DNA from 4 places in the Pontibacillus sp. HN14 genome. Region 2 is predicted to be linked to each of the others. Evidence: predicted binding sites of a transcription regulator. Region 2 holds the regulator's gene; each other region holds the start of a gene.
What was found. Region 2 encodes LexA, which represses DNA repair genes until DNA is damaged. Its sites were predicted from a motif close to CGAACATATGTTCG; they were not measured.

Region 1 (4,589 bases), on a different contig from region 2:
GAACTATTTTATGATAAAAAGGCCTGCTTCTTTAACATAAGCAGGCCTTTTTTCTATGAATATCCGCACGCATTTTAGTACAAAATAGAATGCTCAAACGTTTAAGAGAACACGAACACAGGTAATAATATAAGTAATGAGAATGATAATCGAATCAGCTCATTCCCTCTAATGTAATCACACCATATCAACCTTATTTTCGATACCCTATCCATCTAAATCACATTTACAGCTTTAATATGCGGGAACAACTTGACAAATCATCGCAGATATATAATAATAGTTTTTGAATTATAATGATTTTAAATTAATAACTTTTACACAAAAAAGAGGAGGATTTTTCATGTCATTAATCGGTACTGAAGTACAACCATTTAACGCGAAAGCATTCAAAAACGGTGAATTCGTTGACGTAACAGAAGAAAACTTTAAAGGTCAGTGGAGCGTCGTTTGCTTCTATCCTGCAGACTTTTCATTCGTTTGCCCAACTGAACTTGAAGATCTTCAAAACGAATATGCAGCACTTCAAGAACTAGGTGCTGAAGTTTACTCTGTTTCAACAGATACTCATTTCGTTCACAAAGGTTGGCACGATAGCTCAGAAAAGATTAACAAGATCACTTATACAATGATCGGTGACCCTTCTCAAACAATTTCTCGTAACTTTGAGGTACTAAACGAAGAAGAAGGTCTTGCAGATCGTGGTACATTCATCATCGATCCAGACGGTGTTATCCAAACAGTAGAAATTAACGCTGGCGGAATTGGCCGTGACGCAAGCAACCTTGTTGGTAAAATCAAAGCAGCTCAATACGTTCGTCAGAATCCAGGTGAAGTTTGCCCAGCTAAATGGGAAGAAGGTTCTGAAACACTTACACCAAGCCTAGATCTAGTAGGTAAAATCTAAAGGAGTGCACTCATAATGCTTGAAGCAGATATTAAAGCTCAATTAAACCAATATCTAGAACTATTGGAAAGCGATATCGTGCTTAAAGTTAGTGCAGGTTCTGATAAAGTATCAAAAGACATGCTAGCTCTTGTAGAAGAGCTAGCTTCTATGTCTTCTAAGATTACATTCGAGGAAGCACAATTATCCAGAACGCCTAGCTTTAGTGTGAATCGCGTCGGAGAAGATACTGGAGTTACGTTCGCAGGTATTCCTCTTGGACATGAATTTACGTCTTTAGTTCTTGCTCTTCTACAAGTTAGTGGCAGAGCCCCTAAAGTTGACCAAAGTGTCATCGATCAGGTTAAGAACATTAAAGGTGAGTACAACTTTGAAACGTATGTTAGCTTAAGCTGTCATAACTGCCCTGATGTGGTCCAGGCCTTAAACATGATGAGTGTTTTAAATCCTGGTATTACTCATACGATGATTGACGGCGCAGCTTTCAAAGAAGAAGCTGAAAGTAAAAACGTGATGGCTGTTCCTTCTCTGCATCTTAATGGAGAATTCTTGAGCGGTGGTCGCATGACGTTAGAAGAGATCTTAGATAAGATTGTTGAAGGTCCTAGCGCTGAAGAATTTACAGATAAAGACCCATATGATGTTTTAGTTGTCGGTGGTGGCCCAGCTGGTGCAAGTGCGGCCATTTATGCTGCTCGTAAAGGAATTCGTACAGGCGTCGTAGCTGAGCGTTTCGGCGGTCAGGTTCTAGACACCATGAGTATTGAAAACTTTATTAGCGTATCAAGCACAGAAGGACCGAAGCTTGCTGCAAGCCTTGAAGAACACGTGAAGGATTACGACATTGATGTCATGAACCTTCAGCGTGCAAGCAGCTTAGAGAAGAACGATGGTATGTTCGAGCTCGGGCTTGATAATGGTGGCGTCCTAAAAAGTAAAAGTGTCATCATCTCGACCGGTGCACGCTGGCGTCAAGTTGGCGTACCAGGTGAAGAAGAGTTCAAAAATAAAGGTGTGGCATACTGCCCTCACTGTGATGGTCCTTTATTTGAAGGAAAAGACGTAGCTGTGATCGGCGGAGGTAACTCCGGAATTGAAGCAGCTATTGACCTTGCAGGCATTGTGAAGCACGTTACAGTACTTGAGTTTGCTTCAGAACTTAAAGCCGACCAAGTCTTACAAGAACGTGCAAACAGCCTTCCTAACATAACGATTCATACCAACGCCCAAACAACTGAGATCACTGGAGACGCTAACGTAAACGGTATTACGTATGTGGATCGCGAGACAGGTCAGGAGAATCACGTTAAGCTAGAAGGCGTGTTCGTCCAAATTGGACTTGTTCCAAACACAGAATGGTTAGACGAATCCATTGAGCGTAACCAAATTGGCGAAATTGTCGTTGATAAGCGCAATGCCACAAGCATCCCTGGTCTATTTGCTGCTGGTGATGTGACAGATGTTCCGTATAATCAAATCATTATCTCTATGGGAACAGGCGCAAATGCTGCCTTAGGCGCATTTGATTACCTGATTCGCAACTAATCATAGAACTTTTGAAAGACGCTCGTCCTTTGGACGGGCGTCTTTTTGTATGTCTTTTTTTATATCTCTTTCCATGGGAGTACTGGAGAAACGATATCCCCAACGCTCCTCTCTTGAAATAGATGGACTCCCCCTTTTAAGAAGTCGGACGTGCGACTTCTCTTACAATTATTTACACACCACAAAAATACATATACGGTATAAATGACAAATGTTTACTTATTCAAACTAAAGTTTGGAGTGATCCCTATGTCCACCGCGAAGCTGACAGAACGAGAACGCCAAGTTTATGAGTTAATTCAAAAGAACCCTTATGTGTCTCAACAAGACTTATCAGAAACCCTTCATTTATCACGTTCCACTGTAGCCAACCTGGTTTCAAGTCTTGTTCAGAAAGATGTTTTATTAGGGCGTGCCTATGTATTGAATGATTCCCAACAGGTCGTATGTGTAGGGGGGGCCAACGTTGACCGAAAGTTTCGTAGTTTAGAGCCTTTTCAGCTTCATACGTCTAATCCGGTGCAATCAAGTTACAGTGTGGGCGGAGTGGCTCGGAATATAGCAGAAAACCTGGGTAGACTTGGCTATAATCCAAGTTTAATTACAGCTGCAGGTAAAGATGCGGACTGGGAAATCATTGAACGTGCCTCGTCGCTCATCCAGTTAGACACCGTTCTTCATATTCCGTCTGCCTCTACCGGGACCTATACGGCTGTCTTAAACGCTGAAGGAGACATGACTGTAGCTTTCGCTGATATGGAAGTCTATGACTATATCCTCCCTCCTTTACTAAGCACACACGATAAGAAACTGAAACAAGCTTCCTGCATCATCGCAGATTTAAATTGTCCCAAAGAAGGTCTCTATTATCTCTTGCAGAAGGCACAAAGCTTTCACGTACCGCTTGCTTTTGTTACCGTATCGATCCCTAAAATGAAGCGTCTGCCTAAAGATTTGAGCGGCCTTACATGGTTAATGACAAACGTGGAAGAGAGCGCGTCTTATCTTGGGATGACAATTGAAACGAATAAGCAATGGGAGGACGCCGTTACCTATTGGCTGGAGCGTGGCGTATCCTATGTAACCGTTACCTGGGGTGAACACGGAGTAATGGTGGGTTCAGCCGAGGGCATCGAGCTATATGAAACAGCTACTATACCAGAAGTACAAGACGTAACAGGAGCCGGAGATGCGTTCGCAGCTGCTGTAATCTATTCATGGTTAGAAGGAAAGACGCTAAGAGGAGCGATTCAAACAGGCCTTCAAAGTGCGACTTTATGTATCCAATCTCATTACACCGTTCGTCCAGATTTAACTCCCCAACTATTAAACGCTCAGGAGGAAAAAATATGAACGTACACTTAACAAGATCTCCAGAAGTTGAAGAAGCAGCAAAACACGGTAAACCGATTGTAGCTCTTGAATCAACAATAATCTCTCACGGAATGCCGTACCCACAAAATGTAGCCACAGCAAGAGAGGTAGAACAAATTATTCGCGAGAACGGAGCTGTGCCGGCAACGATCGCTATTCTAGACGGAAAGATTAAAATCGGTTTAACAGACGAAGAACTTGAAGAACTAGGCTCAAGAAACGATATAGCCAAAGCCTCCCGTAAAGATATTCCTTATCTAGTAGCTACTAAAAAACCAGGTGCCACAACCGTTGCAGCTACGATGATTTGTGCAGAACTAGCCGGTATCCAGATCTTTGTCACAGGAGGAATCGGCGGCGTCCATCGCGAGGGTGAAACCACTATGGATATATCTGCGGACTTAGAGGAGTTAGCTCATACCAATGTAGGCGTTGTCTGTGCCGGCGCTAAGTCAATTTTAGATTTAGGTCTTACTCTTGAGTACTTAGAAACAAAAGGCGTGCCTGTCATGGGCTATCAGACGCAGACGCTTCCTGCCTTTTTCACTCGCACCTCCCCATTTGCTGTTCATTATCAAGTGAACGCGCCTAGTGAGATTGCCTCTATTCTTAAAGCTAAATGGGAGTTAGAGATCAATGGAGGGGCTGTCATTGCTAATCCAATTCCTGAAGAATATGCAATGGATGAGCAGTTCATTAACGGGGTCATTGATTCAGCGATTGCAAAGGCAAAGTCACTAAATATAGAAGGAAAAGACGTCAC
Region 2 (4,589 bases):
TCCTATAAATGCAATTGATGATATCACAGAGCTACCGATTAATCGAGTTCAAGCAAATGGGATGGATCATTATGTTGTTGGTAAATCAGTCCCTGATAAGATGTTATATAAAGGTGAAGAGTTTACGAATCCAATGGATGTTCCATTGTTAAATCAAATGGATGAGCCTAGACTTTACAACGGGTGTGAAGTAACAAGTTTAGCGATGATGTTACATTACCATGGTATAAACGTGAGTAAGAATAAATTAGCTGAAGAAATTAGTCGGGTTCCTTTAACCTATTCGAATGGTATGAAAGGAAATCCTAATCTAGGGTTTGTGGGGGACATGGAAAATGGACCAGGCTTATCTGCTTATCACGGACCGGTTGTGAAGCTTGCTAAACGTTATGTCGGTGATCGTGCCCAAGATGTAACAGGGAGTAATCCTTCTGAACTATACGAATATGTAAATCAAGGAATGCCTGTTTGGATTATTACAACTACCCGGTTTCAACCTGTAAGCAATTTTAGAACTTGGCTTACGCCTCAAGGTGCCATAGATGTAACCTTCAGTGTTCACAGTGTGGTCATTACAGGTTATACGGATGATTCTGTTTATATTAATAATCCATATGGAAAAAAGAATCAAAAAGTTAATCGTTCGCAATTTGAAAAAGCCTTTAAACAGATGGGAAGCCAGGCTATAGTTATTCAAAGGTAACCCGGTATTATGTATGGGTTTTCATTTGCGCCATAAGGGCTTTTTTTAATATGTAAAAAAAGCTAACATGTGTTGACAGAATTTGAATCATTACATACAATAAATATAAATAAACGTAACGATAAGGAGGGCTAAATCATGAATGATGAACTACGAAGATCGATGCCTCTATTCCCAATAGGGATTGTAAAATCACTTACTGACCTTTCTGCGCGACAGATCCGGTACTACGAAGAACATGATTTGATTCATCCTGTTCGCTCCGATGGAAATCGACGTTTATTTTCGTTCAATGATGTTGATCGTTTATTAGAAATTAAATCGTTAATTGAAAAAGGGGTTAATCTTGCTGGTATTAAGCAAGTGTTATCGATGCAGCCTCAACAACCTCAACCTCAAACTGAATACTCTGAAGAAGAAATTCAGGAGGTAAGAGAAGAATTATCTGAGAAAGAATTACGAAAAATGCTTAAAAATGAATTATTTCAAGCAAACCGTTTTGGTAAATCATCGTTGCGTCAGGGAGAATTATCACGATTCTTCCATTAATATAAACTAAAGTACACTGGGAGGAGAAAGTCGCTTATGGCAGCTAAATTAACTAAGGACCAGATCCTGGAGAAGATCCAGGAAGAGAACGTTAAATTTATTCGATTGCAATTCACTGACTTATTAGGAACTATTAAAAACGTAGAAATTCCATTTAGTCAGCTTGATAAAGCACTCGATAACCAAATGATGTTTGATGGATCTTCCATTGAAGGATTTGTTCGCATTGAAGAATCGGATATGCTTTTGTATCCTGATCTTGATACGTTTGTTGTATTTCCATGGACATCTGAGAAAGGGAAAGTAGCCCGCTTTATTTGTGATATTTATAATCCGGATGGTACCCCATTTGAAGGTTGTCCTCGCTATAATTTAAAGCGTAACTTAAAGAAAATGGAAGAGCTTGGCTTCTCTGCTTTTAATCTTGGTACAGAACCTGAATTTTTCCTATTTAAGTTAGATGAAAAAGGCGAACCAACTATGGAATTAAACGACCGTGGCGGTTACTTTGATTTAGCGCCAACTGACCTTGGTGAAAATTGTCGCCGTGATATTGTTCTTGAGTTAGAGGAGATGGGCTTTGAGATAGAAGCGTCTCATCACGAAGTGGCCCCAGGTCAGCATGAAATCGACTTTAAATACGCAGATGCATTAAAGCACTGCGATGATATCCAAACGTTTAAACTCGTCGTTAAAACAATAGCTCGTAAACACGGTTTACATGCTACCTTTATGCCTAAACCACTCTTTGGTGTGAACGGCTCAGGAATGCACTGTAACATGTCCTTATTCAAAGACGGGGGAAATTCTTTCTTTGATGAAAAGGGCGATCAGCAATTGAGTCAAACAGCTTATCAGTTCATCGCGGGCATTGTGAAGCATGCTACGAATTTCACAGCTGTGACGAATCCGACTGTTAACTCTTACAAACGCTTAGTTCCAGGATATGAAGCTCCATGTTATGTAGCGTGGTCTGGTCAAAACCGCAGTCCATTGATTCGTATCCCAGCTTCTCGAGGGTTAAGTACTCGTATAGAAGTTCGTAGTGTAGATCCTTCTGCGAACCCATACCTGGCTATGGCTGTCCTATTAGCTGCTGGACTAGATGGTGTCGAGAACGGCTTGAAAGCTCCAACCCCAGTTGATCGAAATATTTATGTAATGGATAAAGAAGAACGAGTAAAACACGGTGTTCAAGACTTGCCGGCAACCCTTTCTGATGCATTAGAATTGCTTAAAAAGGACGAAATAATGGTGAAAGCATTAGGCGAACATTTATTTGAACACTTCATTGAAGCGAAAGAAATCGAATGGGATATGTTCCGTACACAGGTTCACCCATGGGAGCGCGAACAGTATTTATCAACTTACTAAGATTGAAAACCCTTGATGCCATTGGTGTTGAGGGTTTTTATTTTTTAACATACTCATCTTGTTACAAAAAAATTTACAGACAAAATGATCAAACAGATATTTATTAATAGTGATATAAGAAAAAGCATCGAATGATAATCATTCGATGCTTTTTTCAATGTTTCCGTATTTATATTGAGTTTAGTGAATATGGCGATATAATCCGACAACTTTTCCAAGAATGCTTACATTTTGAACAATTATTGGATCCATTGTAGCATTTTCAGGCTGCAAGCGAATGTGATTTGATTCTTTAAAGAAACGTTTGACCGTAGCCTCATCATCTTCAGTCATAGCCACTACAATATCACCGTTTTGTGCTGTTTGCTGACGTCGTACAATGACCATATCCCCGTCTAAGATTCCAGCTTCAATCATACTTTCACCTTGCACCACAAGAACGAATATATCGTCATCTTGTGCGGCAAGCGTATCAGGTAGAGGAACATACTCTTCAATGTTTTCAATAGCTGTAATTGGCATACCTGCTGTAACTTTACCTATTACAGGAGCATACGTTGCTTCTCCTTTAGGAATGGTAGTGATGGCATCTTCTTCTAACTCTAATACTTCAATAGCTCTTGGTTTAGTAGGGTCTCTTCTGATATAGCCTTTTTTCTCTAGTCTTGACAAATGTCCGTGAACGGTTGAACTAGATGCTAGTCCTACAGCCTCACCAATCTCTCTTACAGAAGGTGGATAGCCTTTTTCTAGTACACGGTTTTTAATGAAATCTAGTATTGCTTCCTGCCTTTTTGATAGTTTCGTCATATTCTTTACACCTCGTACATATCATTTATTACCGTCATTATACCATGATAGGAAACGATATACAAACATTCGTTCGCAAATGTGTTGACAAGAACGAATGTTCGTATATAATGATGTGTAGACACGAACAAAAGTTCTTATTTTCTGGAGGCGATGAATATGTTTCAAAATCTATCAAAACTAGACATAGTATATTTCTTGTTATTTGCAGGCGGCTTAGCCTTTATGTATATTGGGTTACTCTTAAGTTAGGCTTTACTTAAATAGGGACACCGCTATATGATAGAGAAAAAAGGAGATTCTATGAAAGCAATCATCTATTGTCGCGTCAGCACAGAAAAGGAAGCACAAGTTTCGTCTTTAAAACGGCAACGAATCGAACTAGAAGAATTGGCTACTAAACACGGATTTGAAATCCATAAAACAATAGAAGAGCAGGCAAGCGGGTATGATATAGAACGAGATGGGATCTTAGAAGTTTTAGAAATATTAGCAAACGAAGAAGCGGATGTGCTACTAATCCAGGATGAGACAAGGCTTGGGCGGGGGAATACAAAAATTGCCTTGTTTCATCAACTTACTAAACTTGAAGTCCCTGTTTATGCTGTTTCTCACCACGGAGTGCTTACACTTTCTGAATCAGACTCCATGGTTTTGCAAATTGTAGGAATTGTAGAGGAATATCAAAGGAAAATACATAACATTAAGATTAAGCGTGGTATGAGGCGTGCGGTGGATAAAGGATATAATCCTGCTGCTAACCTCTCTAATCAGCATCTAGCACAAGGGCGAGAGAGAAAAGACTTTCCGATCGAGGAGGTTGTTCGTCTTCGATCGAACAATTTGACGTTTGAAGAAATAGCAGCCACCCTTAGAGGAATGGGATTTGATGTATCTAAGGCTACAGTACATAGGCGTTACAAAGAATTCGTTTCACTTGAAAACAAAGCCTAAACGCGTTACGATATAAATAGTAGAAAGGCAAGCATCCTTATGGGACCCTTGCCTTTTTTACTTGGATTCCAACAAGTAAAGGAGCATATAAATGATTTCTCAAGATAAATTAAACCGAATTAACGAATTATCTCATAAATCCAAACAACAAGGCTTATCCATGACTGAACAAAAAGAACAACAAAAATTACGTCAGGAG
Region 3 (4,589 bases), on a different contig from region 2:
CGAACAGATCGCGTCTGTTAGGGGCATCTTTGGTCATCCACAAATAACAGTGCGGAATAGGGAATTCACGCTTGTCCAGAAGTAATCTCACCCCTTTTGTGGTATAATATGATTAATAAAAGTTTTTTCGAGGGACCGCATACCAGTGCGGTCTTTTCTTATGCTCGAAGGTGCTTAGTCACACCCTCATGAACAGGAGCAATTCGGCATTTCAACCTTCCGTATCTGGGAGGAAAGGAAGGGCCCCTATTCATGAGGGCAAGACTACTTGCCCTTTAATACATTTAGTGATATTATGAATCTAGACGTTGTTGGTAGTCAGCAGGCTTTGCTGGCTGCCTTTTTTTGTGTTTTATTTAGTGATTTAACAAAGTGGTCGGCTTGATCAACTAGGTTTCGATTGGCTAAAGCTTGTTTAATTAATGCATTAGCCTCTCCCGCCTTCATCAACCGGCTTGCGTATTGGACGTATTGCAAGATTCTTTCCTCGCTTTCTCCTTTAACCCAAATTCAACCGCATGCTCCATAGCATCTATAATCGTCTTTGGGTCAATTTTTTCTCCTGTATTTAACGCTCTCTCTACAATCCAATCAAGACTTCCAAAGAGAATTGAATCCCTCACATCTCGGGCAATTTCATCTGAAGCTTCGATTTGATTTGCGATAGCAGAAATGATTTTGTGATTTTCTTCCTCTGTCATAACAATGCTCCTTTTCTGAATTTTATTGAGCTACCTCACCACATAACCTTTTGCGATCATCTCTCGGTTATGATTTTCTAACAGTTTGGTATAATGTAATCCGTATGGTTCCAGAGCTCGTAAGAACACCCAACCGCAAGTCATAGATTCAATATACTCCTGAGCGATTTCTTCAAGCTCCCGGCGTTCTACGTCTGATATGGATGAACCTGGCTTGAGCATGATTTTCTTTGCTTTCTTCACTGCAACTAACGCTTCTTCTAATTCTTCCTCTGACTTCATTAATACAGAAGAAGGATGATGATCGACGTTATCTCCATTTAATTGAGGAAAGAAATAAGGACCGAAGTAATCGGCGGCAGCTTCCATCACCATATCTAAATCTTGATACTTCTCTAAAGCATGTTGGAAGATATCAGATGGAACTTTTGCTCTTCCGTTCTCGTAAGCAGAAATCGTCTCTCTTGAACAATTCGCTTCCATACTCAAATTCGTTTGACTATCCCCACATTGTTTCCTAGCATTCTGAAGTGCTTTACCAATTGGCACCAGAATTACCTCCTTTTTTTACCCTCACAAATCTTGTGATTCGATATAATGGCATTAAACAGATTCATGATGCTGATTTCTCAGAGGTATTTGAAGTGGATTCCTGTTCTTCTTGCTCACGTTCTCGTTTGCGCTTTTCGGCCGCTATCCGAACAGCTGAAGGGTAAAGCGCTTGGAAAAACTTTTGCGTTTGCTCTTCGTTTAAAACGATTTTCATGAAATCACTCCTTTACACATGTTTATGAGCAAGCCCCCTCAGACTATCCATAAAAAGTTACTTCTGTTCGAGTTAGTTAAATGGCTTGTCCCGGCCCTTTTTGTTCCAAATCGCTACATTGTTCTTCAAAAAAAATCGACCATTCAAAGTCTAGAGTTGAGGCAATTTTTTTTGCTACAGAAACGCTAGGGTTTCTGATTCCATTCTCAATTTGAGTATAATATGCTCTCCCAATATTGGATTGTTTTGCTACCTCTAATTGCGTTAATTCTTTCTTTTTTCTTATTTTACTTAGCCACATTCGTTGGTTCATTTACTCACCACCTTTTGTAGCGATTTGCGACTGTATAACCAAAGTATAATGTAGCAATACGCAACTGTCAACACAAACATGTACTTTTTTGCTACATTTATTTCATGTAGCAAATTGCTACTTTATAATATAAATAGTTTATAAAATATATAAAAATACATTTTTAACAAAACATGATCAATATATTAACTAAAGGAAGTGCTTTGATGATTGGTCAAAAGCTTAAATATTTGAGACAGAGGGAAAAACTTACGCAAGGAGAGCTTGCTGAAAAACTGAATATTAGTCGAGGAACTTACGCTCATTACGAGTTAGGAAAAAGAAATCCAGATTATGAAACACTAAATAAGATAGCTAACTTCTATAATGTTAGTACTGACTTTATCCTGGGGAGATCCTACGCAGAATCTAGTGAGGTGAAAGATGCCTTTGATCCCCTTGAGGAACTCAAACAATACCTTATAGATAATAACATGCAAGATATGGATCTTAGCTTTTATGATCTTAACTCATGGAAAGACCTCACGCGTGAAGATATAGAAGAAATTAAAAATCACTTCGAATGGGTTCGAGAAAAAGCTAAGAAAAGAAAAGATGACTAATAAGGGTTATAAATAAACTTATAATCCTATTGGTCTTATTTTTCACCCAAAAAAGAACATTTGTTCTATTTTTTCTCCTAATTGGAAGTGGATAGCAATTCAATTATTTAGTAGAATTATCTAAAGCCTGATAAAATAACAAGGCTTTTCCAGTTCATAAATAGTTTTGTTACAAGTGGGAGGATTCTTTATTGAAGTACGAATACACAAGGTTAGAAGATCAAATCAAAGAACTATACACAGCTATGGGGATCCATTGCCCGTTTGATATGGAGCTAGGTTATATATCATCCTCTTTAAAAGTAGATCTGAATATTGGAGAGCATGGACCCTTTCGATCTGGAAACTCCATTCATTTGCAAATTCATGATACACCTGAAGAACAATGGGAAAGCTTCGGTCATGAAATCTGCCATGTTCTTTGGCATGCGGGAAATCAGCTTTTTATGGCTAACACATACCGTCTGAAACAAGAATGGCAAGCTAGGAATTTTGCTCTTCACTTTTGTGTACCTACTTTCATGTTACTTAAATTAGATCTTCCAGAGCGTCGTTGTGAAGCCGTTGAACTTATAGCTGAAACATTTGGTGTCACACATACTTTTGCCAACCAAAGACTTCAACATTTAGAAAAACAATACCTGGGTAAGATGGTATGGGAGGAAATTGTGAGAAATGGTTTTTGTTCCCTGGGATAAGTCGTTGAACTAACAGGCTCACGCTCTATATAATATAGGTAACATTATTTAACGGAGGTGATGAACATGAGAGCAGCTAAATACAGACGTGTTTCAACAATTATGCAAGTTGAAAAAGGTGTCAGTTTGGAAACTCAGAACGAGCGCCTTAATGCTTACATCACCTCTCAAGGGTGGACGTGTGTTGAGGACTACGTAGATGATGGTTTCTCGGCTAAAGACCTTAAACGTCCAGGAATGCAACAGTTGATTGAGGACATCGAGTCTGAGAAATTTGATGTTCTGCTTGTTTATCGTTTGGACAGATTCATCCGATCAGTGTCTGACCTTCATAAGCTGTTAAAACTTATGGAGAAACATGATGTAAAGTTTAAGTCAGCGACGGAGGTTTATGACACCACTACTGCTGCTGGTCGTTTATTTATTACACTGGTTGCAGCTATGGCTCAATGGGAACGTGAGCAGACAGCTGAACGTGTTTTCGAAAACATGATGAGCCGTAGTGAAAATGGCTATCGAAATGGAGCTCCTGCCCCCTATGGTTATGACATTATAGAAGGTAAACTTGTAATAAATCATGATGAAGCTCAATGGGTTAAATATATCTTTAAGAAAGCACTCACACATGGTTCTCAATACATTGCTAAGCAACTTAACAAGCGTGGAGTCAAGACGAAAAAGGGAGAGATTTGGAGTGACTTCTCTGTTCGTTATTTGCTTCGCAATCCTATTTACATTGGACAAGTTCGTTGGAATCATCGAAGTCTAGCTAAAGGGAAATTGACTGGAGAAGATATTATTACCCCTATCCAGCAAGAGGACTTTGAACCTCTTATTGAAGAGGAAGATTTTAAAGAGGTAGCTTTAATTATGAAGAACAGAAGTAAAATGGCCTTTAAAGCAAACACCCCCTATCCATTCTCAGGTATCGGAAAGTGTGGAAAATGCGGTAAAAGCTTAACGGGTAGTAGTAAGAAAAGAAAAAACAACACGGTCCATAGATTCTACAAATGCCAGGGACGGTTTAAGTTTGGTATTTGTGATCAACCTGTTATTGCTGAAAACACGCTAGAAGAAACCTTCTTCAATGCACTAACAGTATCCATTGATAACTTCCAACCATCGAAAGAGACTTCTAATGCTGATCCAGAAGTGGATAAAGAACATATTGAGAATGAACTTGAGAAGGTTAAGTTGAAACGTGAGCGCGCTGAAGAAATGTATCTAGAGGGCGATATTGATAAGAAACGTTATAAAGATATACTAGAGAATGCTCGATCCACTGAGGAGGATCTAATGAAAATGCTAAAGGAAGAAGTATCGGAAGTAGCAAGCGAAGAAGATGTAATGCTTGTTCTACAGAATATCAAGGAAACCTACCCTCAAATGTCATTTGAAGACAAGAAAATTGCCATCCAAACCATTTTCGAGTCCGTCACCATAGATATCATAAAAAAAGCACGAACCGGCAAGAATGCTGAGCCAGCTGTGCTTGAGATTACGGATTAC
Region 4 (4,589 bases), 290 kb from region 2:
GCCTTCTTCCTCTTGTTTACGTTTCTTACCCAACAAACTCCACTCCTTTTTGAATAACCCTAGAAGATAATGAAGCATTCAGCATCCCATTTGGACTTTTAAGGCGGAATAAACGCCCTGTCCATTCTAGCTTCATGTCTGGTTCGAAAAAGGTTTTTTGCTGTTCATCTATTATGATCTTATAATTATCATTTTCCACCACTTCATCGTATTGTGTCACTTCATCTGTAAAATACAAAATGCGTACGCCGTTCACACCACATCCGCATCCTTCTATGTCATAGTAAAGGCGCAGATAAGGCTTATGGTCCATCTGCAACTGACGCAATTGATTTAATGCTTCATTCATAATTGTTAATTTCATGATCATACCACCTTCTGTCTTATCTATCTTATAAAATCATAACCGCTCGAGCAACCTTTCTGACTAATCTGTATAAAGTGCCCACATTCATTGACCAATCATTGTGCGTCTTGTACAAACTCTGAATCATACTCTTTTATAAGAAGGAAATCTCCAGGTAAACGCATAAATATGATAATGAAACGATTAAGAATCAAGAGGAGGAATAAAAATGAAACTGCAAGTACAGAAACCGATTTTCGCCGAATCTGCTAGTCTCTTTGTAAACACAATGAGTGAGTACGAGGATACGGTGCTGTTAAAAAAAGATCACTGGGTCGTGGATGCTAAAAGTCTTTTAGGAGTGTTAGCAGTCTCTCTACAGCCTGGACAAACAGTAGAACTCGATGTCCAAGGCGGGAACGAAACCGCCATTAAGCAAACGCTTATTGAAAAACAGCTTTTTATAGAAGCATAAGTCATTGAGGACAAGAATGCGTTTCTTGCTGGAGTATCATCCAGCAAGGAATCGCCTCTATTCCGCATAATGCCCGCCAACCAACTTACTTCGATGCTTCGCTGTACCAGCCTTCGTATAGGAAACGGCCCTAAGAAGAGCATCGTTCCCGTATTTGTTTCGGATTTCATCCATCACATAACCAAGATCACGCTTTTTATCACGGTCTTGTTCAAATAAACTAAGTTGCATCGCTTTGTCTTCTGTAATATTAGATAGGCTTATCGAAATCTTCCGAACGGTCTGATGAGAATAAAATTCGTTAAAAATTTGCATACATACATCGTATAACTCTGTTGTAATATTCGTAGGGGATGCGACGGATCTTGAACGGTGAAACCCACCGCCATTCTCAACTTTACTATATCCAATCCCAAGACTAATCGTTCGCCCTGCTTTTTGAGACGCACGTGCACGCTTTGCCACCTCTTCACACATTTCCAAAATGACATAGCGCACTTCTTCCGGGTTCGGGTAATCCCTCATAAGAATTTGACTCTTCCCAAAGCTGATCTGCCCTTCCATAATGGGAGCACCAAGCTCAGAGAGATCTACCCCATTGGCGTGATAGTAGAGCTGATTCCCCATCACCCCAAAGCGTTTCTCCAGCTGTTCGAGAGGAAATGTAGCAAGCTGTCCAACGTTTGTAATGCCTAACCGATTTAACCGTTTCTCCATCCGCGAACCAATCCCCCACATTTCGCTTAACGGCGAAACAGGCCACAATTTTTTCTTTACATCTTCATACTCCCATTGAGCAATCCCATTTTTCTTAGCTTCCAGGTCGAGGCATAATTTAGACAGAAGCATATTTGGCCCGATTCCAATTGCACATTGGAGGTGAAACGTCTCAAACAACTCTTGTTGGATCATTCGAGCAACCTCTTTAGCGTCTCCCCATAATCTCTCCGTTCCCGTTACATCCAGAAAACTTTCGTCAACACTGTACGTGTGAATCGCTTCTTTTGGAACATAACGATTAAAAAGGCGGGTAATTTCAGTTGAGATGTGCAGATAAATCCTCATTTGTGCAGACACTAAATGGATTCTCGGATCATCTGGGATCTCAAATAAACGACTCCCTGTCTTAATACCGAAATCTTTCTTTAACGCTGGCGAAGCTGCCAACACCACACTTCCCGGGCGCTTTAAATCTGCTACCACAGCAAGATGGGCCCTCATTGGATCTAGCCCTTTCATGATGGCGGCGCAACTAGCATAAAAACTTTTCATATCCACACACAAAATACTACGTTCCGGGAACGACTGATAATCAATCACCGCATTCATAAGTTACCCTCCCGCGAAATACGAATGTTTGTTCGCATGATCTATTATCCTTATTATGCGAATGTTCGTTCCCATTTTCAAGTGGCGATGTTTTCCTTTTTTCGACATTTACTCTTCATCACATAGTTCCCTTCTTATATAAAACAAAAATCCTCACGAGTTGTGAGGATTTATTTCTTCTCAAATTGTTTGCGCATCACTTTCTCTGTAAGTCCAGGCATAAGTTGATAAAGCTTTGAACCGGCTTCCATCCAAGAAGGCAAATTAATTTCTCTCTTAGATGTAAACAAATGCTTGATCACTTTTTGAGCTACAACATCAGGATCTAACATGAAGCGCTCAACGGACTTTTGATAAGCTCCATCAGGATCAGCCTGATCGAAAAAGTTTGTTCGAACAGGGCCCAGATTCACCCCTGTTACATAAACCCCTTTTGGTTTTACTTCTAAGCGAAGAGCGTTTGTGAAACCTAGAACCGCATGCTTCGAAGCCGCATAGCCAGATGCTTTCGGAGTAGACATCTTACCAGCCTGAGAGGCGATGTTCACAATATGCCCCCCTTGTGCAACAAAATCAGGAAGCACTACTTTCACACATTGAATGAGACCAAACACATTCACTTGAAACATTGCTTCATACTGCTCTATACTCGTCTCTTCTACCGACTCAAATATACCAAACCCTGCATTGTTAATTAAGGCATCTACAACTCCGAATCTTTCCTTTATCATTGAAAAAGCCCGTTCAATATCTGAGCGTTTAGCCAAATCACATGAAGCGGCATAACCCCTCACACCGGTGCTCTTCTCTATACTGTCAATGAGTTCATTCAAACGTTCTCCTCGTCTGGCTAAAAGGATCGGTAGACCACCCTTTTTAGCTACATGCCAGGCTATGCGTTCTCCAATACCACTCGATGCTCCCGTAATAACCACTTTCTTATTCGTTAATACATGCGTCAAACTTATCACCTATTTTGCTTCATAATAATAAACTCCATCTTCTAAGTGTACATGAACGCGCCCTTCCTCTTCCAATACATCAAGTTGCCCGACGGTTTCTGACATCGTTAAACCAAATTGTTTTTCAATGTGTTTTGGAAATAGCTGTTTACACACTTGAAATGGAGTGAGAGGTCCCTCTTCCAACATGTGATATACCTTATTAGACCGGTATTCCTGCTTTTTCATACGTTCTTTAATTAACTCGTTAGGATTCGTGAAAACCGGGCCGTGACCAGGATAAACTTCTCGTATATCCATATGTAAACACTTATCCAATGTTTTTTGATAAGTGACAAGCGGCCTAGGACGCGGACCACCAGGTAGGCGAGGTGGCTCTAACAAAGGATTGGAAGAAATGTGGTAAAGCAAATGATCCCCCGACAACATCGACTGGTCAAGAGATCTGTAAAACGATAAATGACTCTCGGCATGCCCAGGGGTTTCCATAACCGACCAATCTGGATGCCCTGGAATTTGATCTCCTTCTTTTAACGAGCCAGTTAGTGTGCCCTCCGCCACATATTTAAGAGGATCACGCAAATGTTTAAAGAAGGCTTCATGAGTATGATCTACCCCAAACTGCTTATATAACGTATAGAAAAACGTTTGAAAACGATTTAAAAACGTCTCATCTCTCTCAAGCCATCTTTTATTGTCCTCATGACCATATACTCCTTCTAATTGTTCAAAGCGATCAACTAAACCTATGTGATCAGGATGGTGATGTGTCAGAATCACTTGTTTAATATCGTTAGGACTGTAACCAATCGCGTGTAATTGGGATTCTAACGCTTTCCAAGCTTCTTCTGTTTTTACGCCCGCATCAATTAGAGATAGCGTTTCTCCCTTTAGTAAATACGTATGCACATCCCCCACTGCAAATGGCGTTGGAATGGACAGTTGATAGATCTTATCTGTTGTTTGAACCATAGTGAACCCCCAAACACTGAATGATCATTCAGTTTTTCTTCTATTGTACTCCTTTCTATGGAGTTTGTCATGAATCAAGAACGAAAAAAGGAATGAACATCTCCTCTTTTTGAAAGACTAGAAGAGGGTTAAAGAAAGAAAAGATAAAAATATTTTCCCGGTCGTTGCCTTGCCCCTGGTTTTTAATATGTCCATTTGAGTGCGATAAAAATGAAGAAAAGCCATCGCTGAAAAACTCTAACACACCAACACGTTGGCGTGTTAAAGTACATATCTTTTCTTTTCTTTGTACACCTGGTGTGGAATATTTCATTTCCATAAATATGAAAAATCTTTTTTAACACTATTTATAATATTCGACAAATTGCGCATTTTACAATAAACCTTTAAATCTTGTCGAAGTTTTTCTATAATTCTGTAGTACTCTTAACGATGCAAATTGTTTGAAAAATCATAAGAAAAAGAAAGGGAGATCCAACTATGGAGGATACTCAAAAGCGCGGTT

Region 1: LQ226_RS18095 (carbohydrate kinase) is a predicted target of LexA. The motif match lies at 2,677-2,690, and genes of this name have one in related genera.
Region 3: LQ226_RS13455 (ImmA/IrrE family metallo-endopeptidase) is a predicted target of LexA. The motif match lies at 2,436-2,449, and genes of this name have one in related genera.
Region 4: LQ226_RS04960 (DNA polymerase IV) is a predicted target of LexA. The motif match lies at 2,172-2,185, and genes of this name have one in related genera.

Annotation. Positions count from the first base shown of each region.
Region 1 is NZ_JAJOLR010000007.1:86,168-90,756, reverse strand. Features, by position in the region: gene ahpC (alkyl hydroperoxide reductase subunit C) at 344-907, shown strand; gene ahpF (alkyl hydroperoxide reductase subunit F) at 920-2,452, shown strand; gene LQ226_RS18095 (carbohydrate kinase) at 2,702-3,805, shown strand; gene LQ226_RS18090 (pseudouridine-5'-phosphate glycosidase) at 3,802-4,589, shown strand, end outside.
Region 2 is NZ_JAJOLR010000001.1:675,023-679,611, forward strand. Features, by position in the region: gene LQ226_RS03400 (C39 family peptidase) at 62-703, shown strand; gene LQ226_RS03405 (MerR family transcriptional regulator) at 842-1,252, shown strand; gene glnA (type I glutamate--ammonia ligase) at 1,289-2,626, shown strand; gene lexA (transcriptional repressor LexA) at 2,807-3,436, opposite strand; gene LQ226_RS03420 (YneB family resolvase-like protein) at 3,740-4,390, shown strand; gene LQ226_RS03425 (DUF896 domain-containing protein) at 4,482-4,589, shown strand, end outside.
Region 3 is NZ_JAJOLR010000004.1:20,991-25,579, reverse strand. Features, by position in the region: gene LQ226_RS13480 (hypothetical protein) at 447-701, opposite strand; gene LQ226_RS13475 (helix-turn-helix domain-containing protein) at 732-1,250, opposite strand; gene LQ226_RS13470 (hypothetical protein) at 1,315-1,467, opposite strand; gene LQ226_RS13465 (helix-turn-helix transcriptional regulator) at 1,544-1,780, opposite strand; gene LQ226_RS13460 (helix-turn-helix domain-containing protein) at 1,954-2,382, shown strand; gene LQ226_RS13455 (ImmA/IrrE family metallo-endopeptidase) at 2,574-3,080, shown strand; gene LQ226_RS13450 (recombinase family protein) at 3,147-4,589, shown strand, end outside.
Region 4 is NZ_JAJOLR010000001.1:960,559-965,147, forward strand. Features, by position in the region: gene LQ226_RS04945 (YqkE family protein) at 1-33, opposite strand, end outside; gene LQ226_RS04950 (iron-sulfur cluster biosynthesis family protein) at 26-364, opposite strand; gene LQ226_RS04955 (HPr family phosphocarrier protein) at 576-821, shown strand; gene LQ226_RS04960 (DNA polymerase IV) at 879-2,150, opposite strand; gene LQ226_RS04965 (SDR family NAD(P)-dependent oxidoreductase) at 2,321-3,112, opposite strand; gene LQ226_RS04970 (MBL fold metallo-hydrolase) at 3,122-4,084, opposite strand; gene LQ226_RS04975 (hypothetical protein) at 4,152-4,403, opposite strand; gene LQ226_RS04980 (AbgT family transporter) at 4,565-4,589, shown strand, end outside.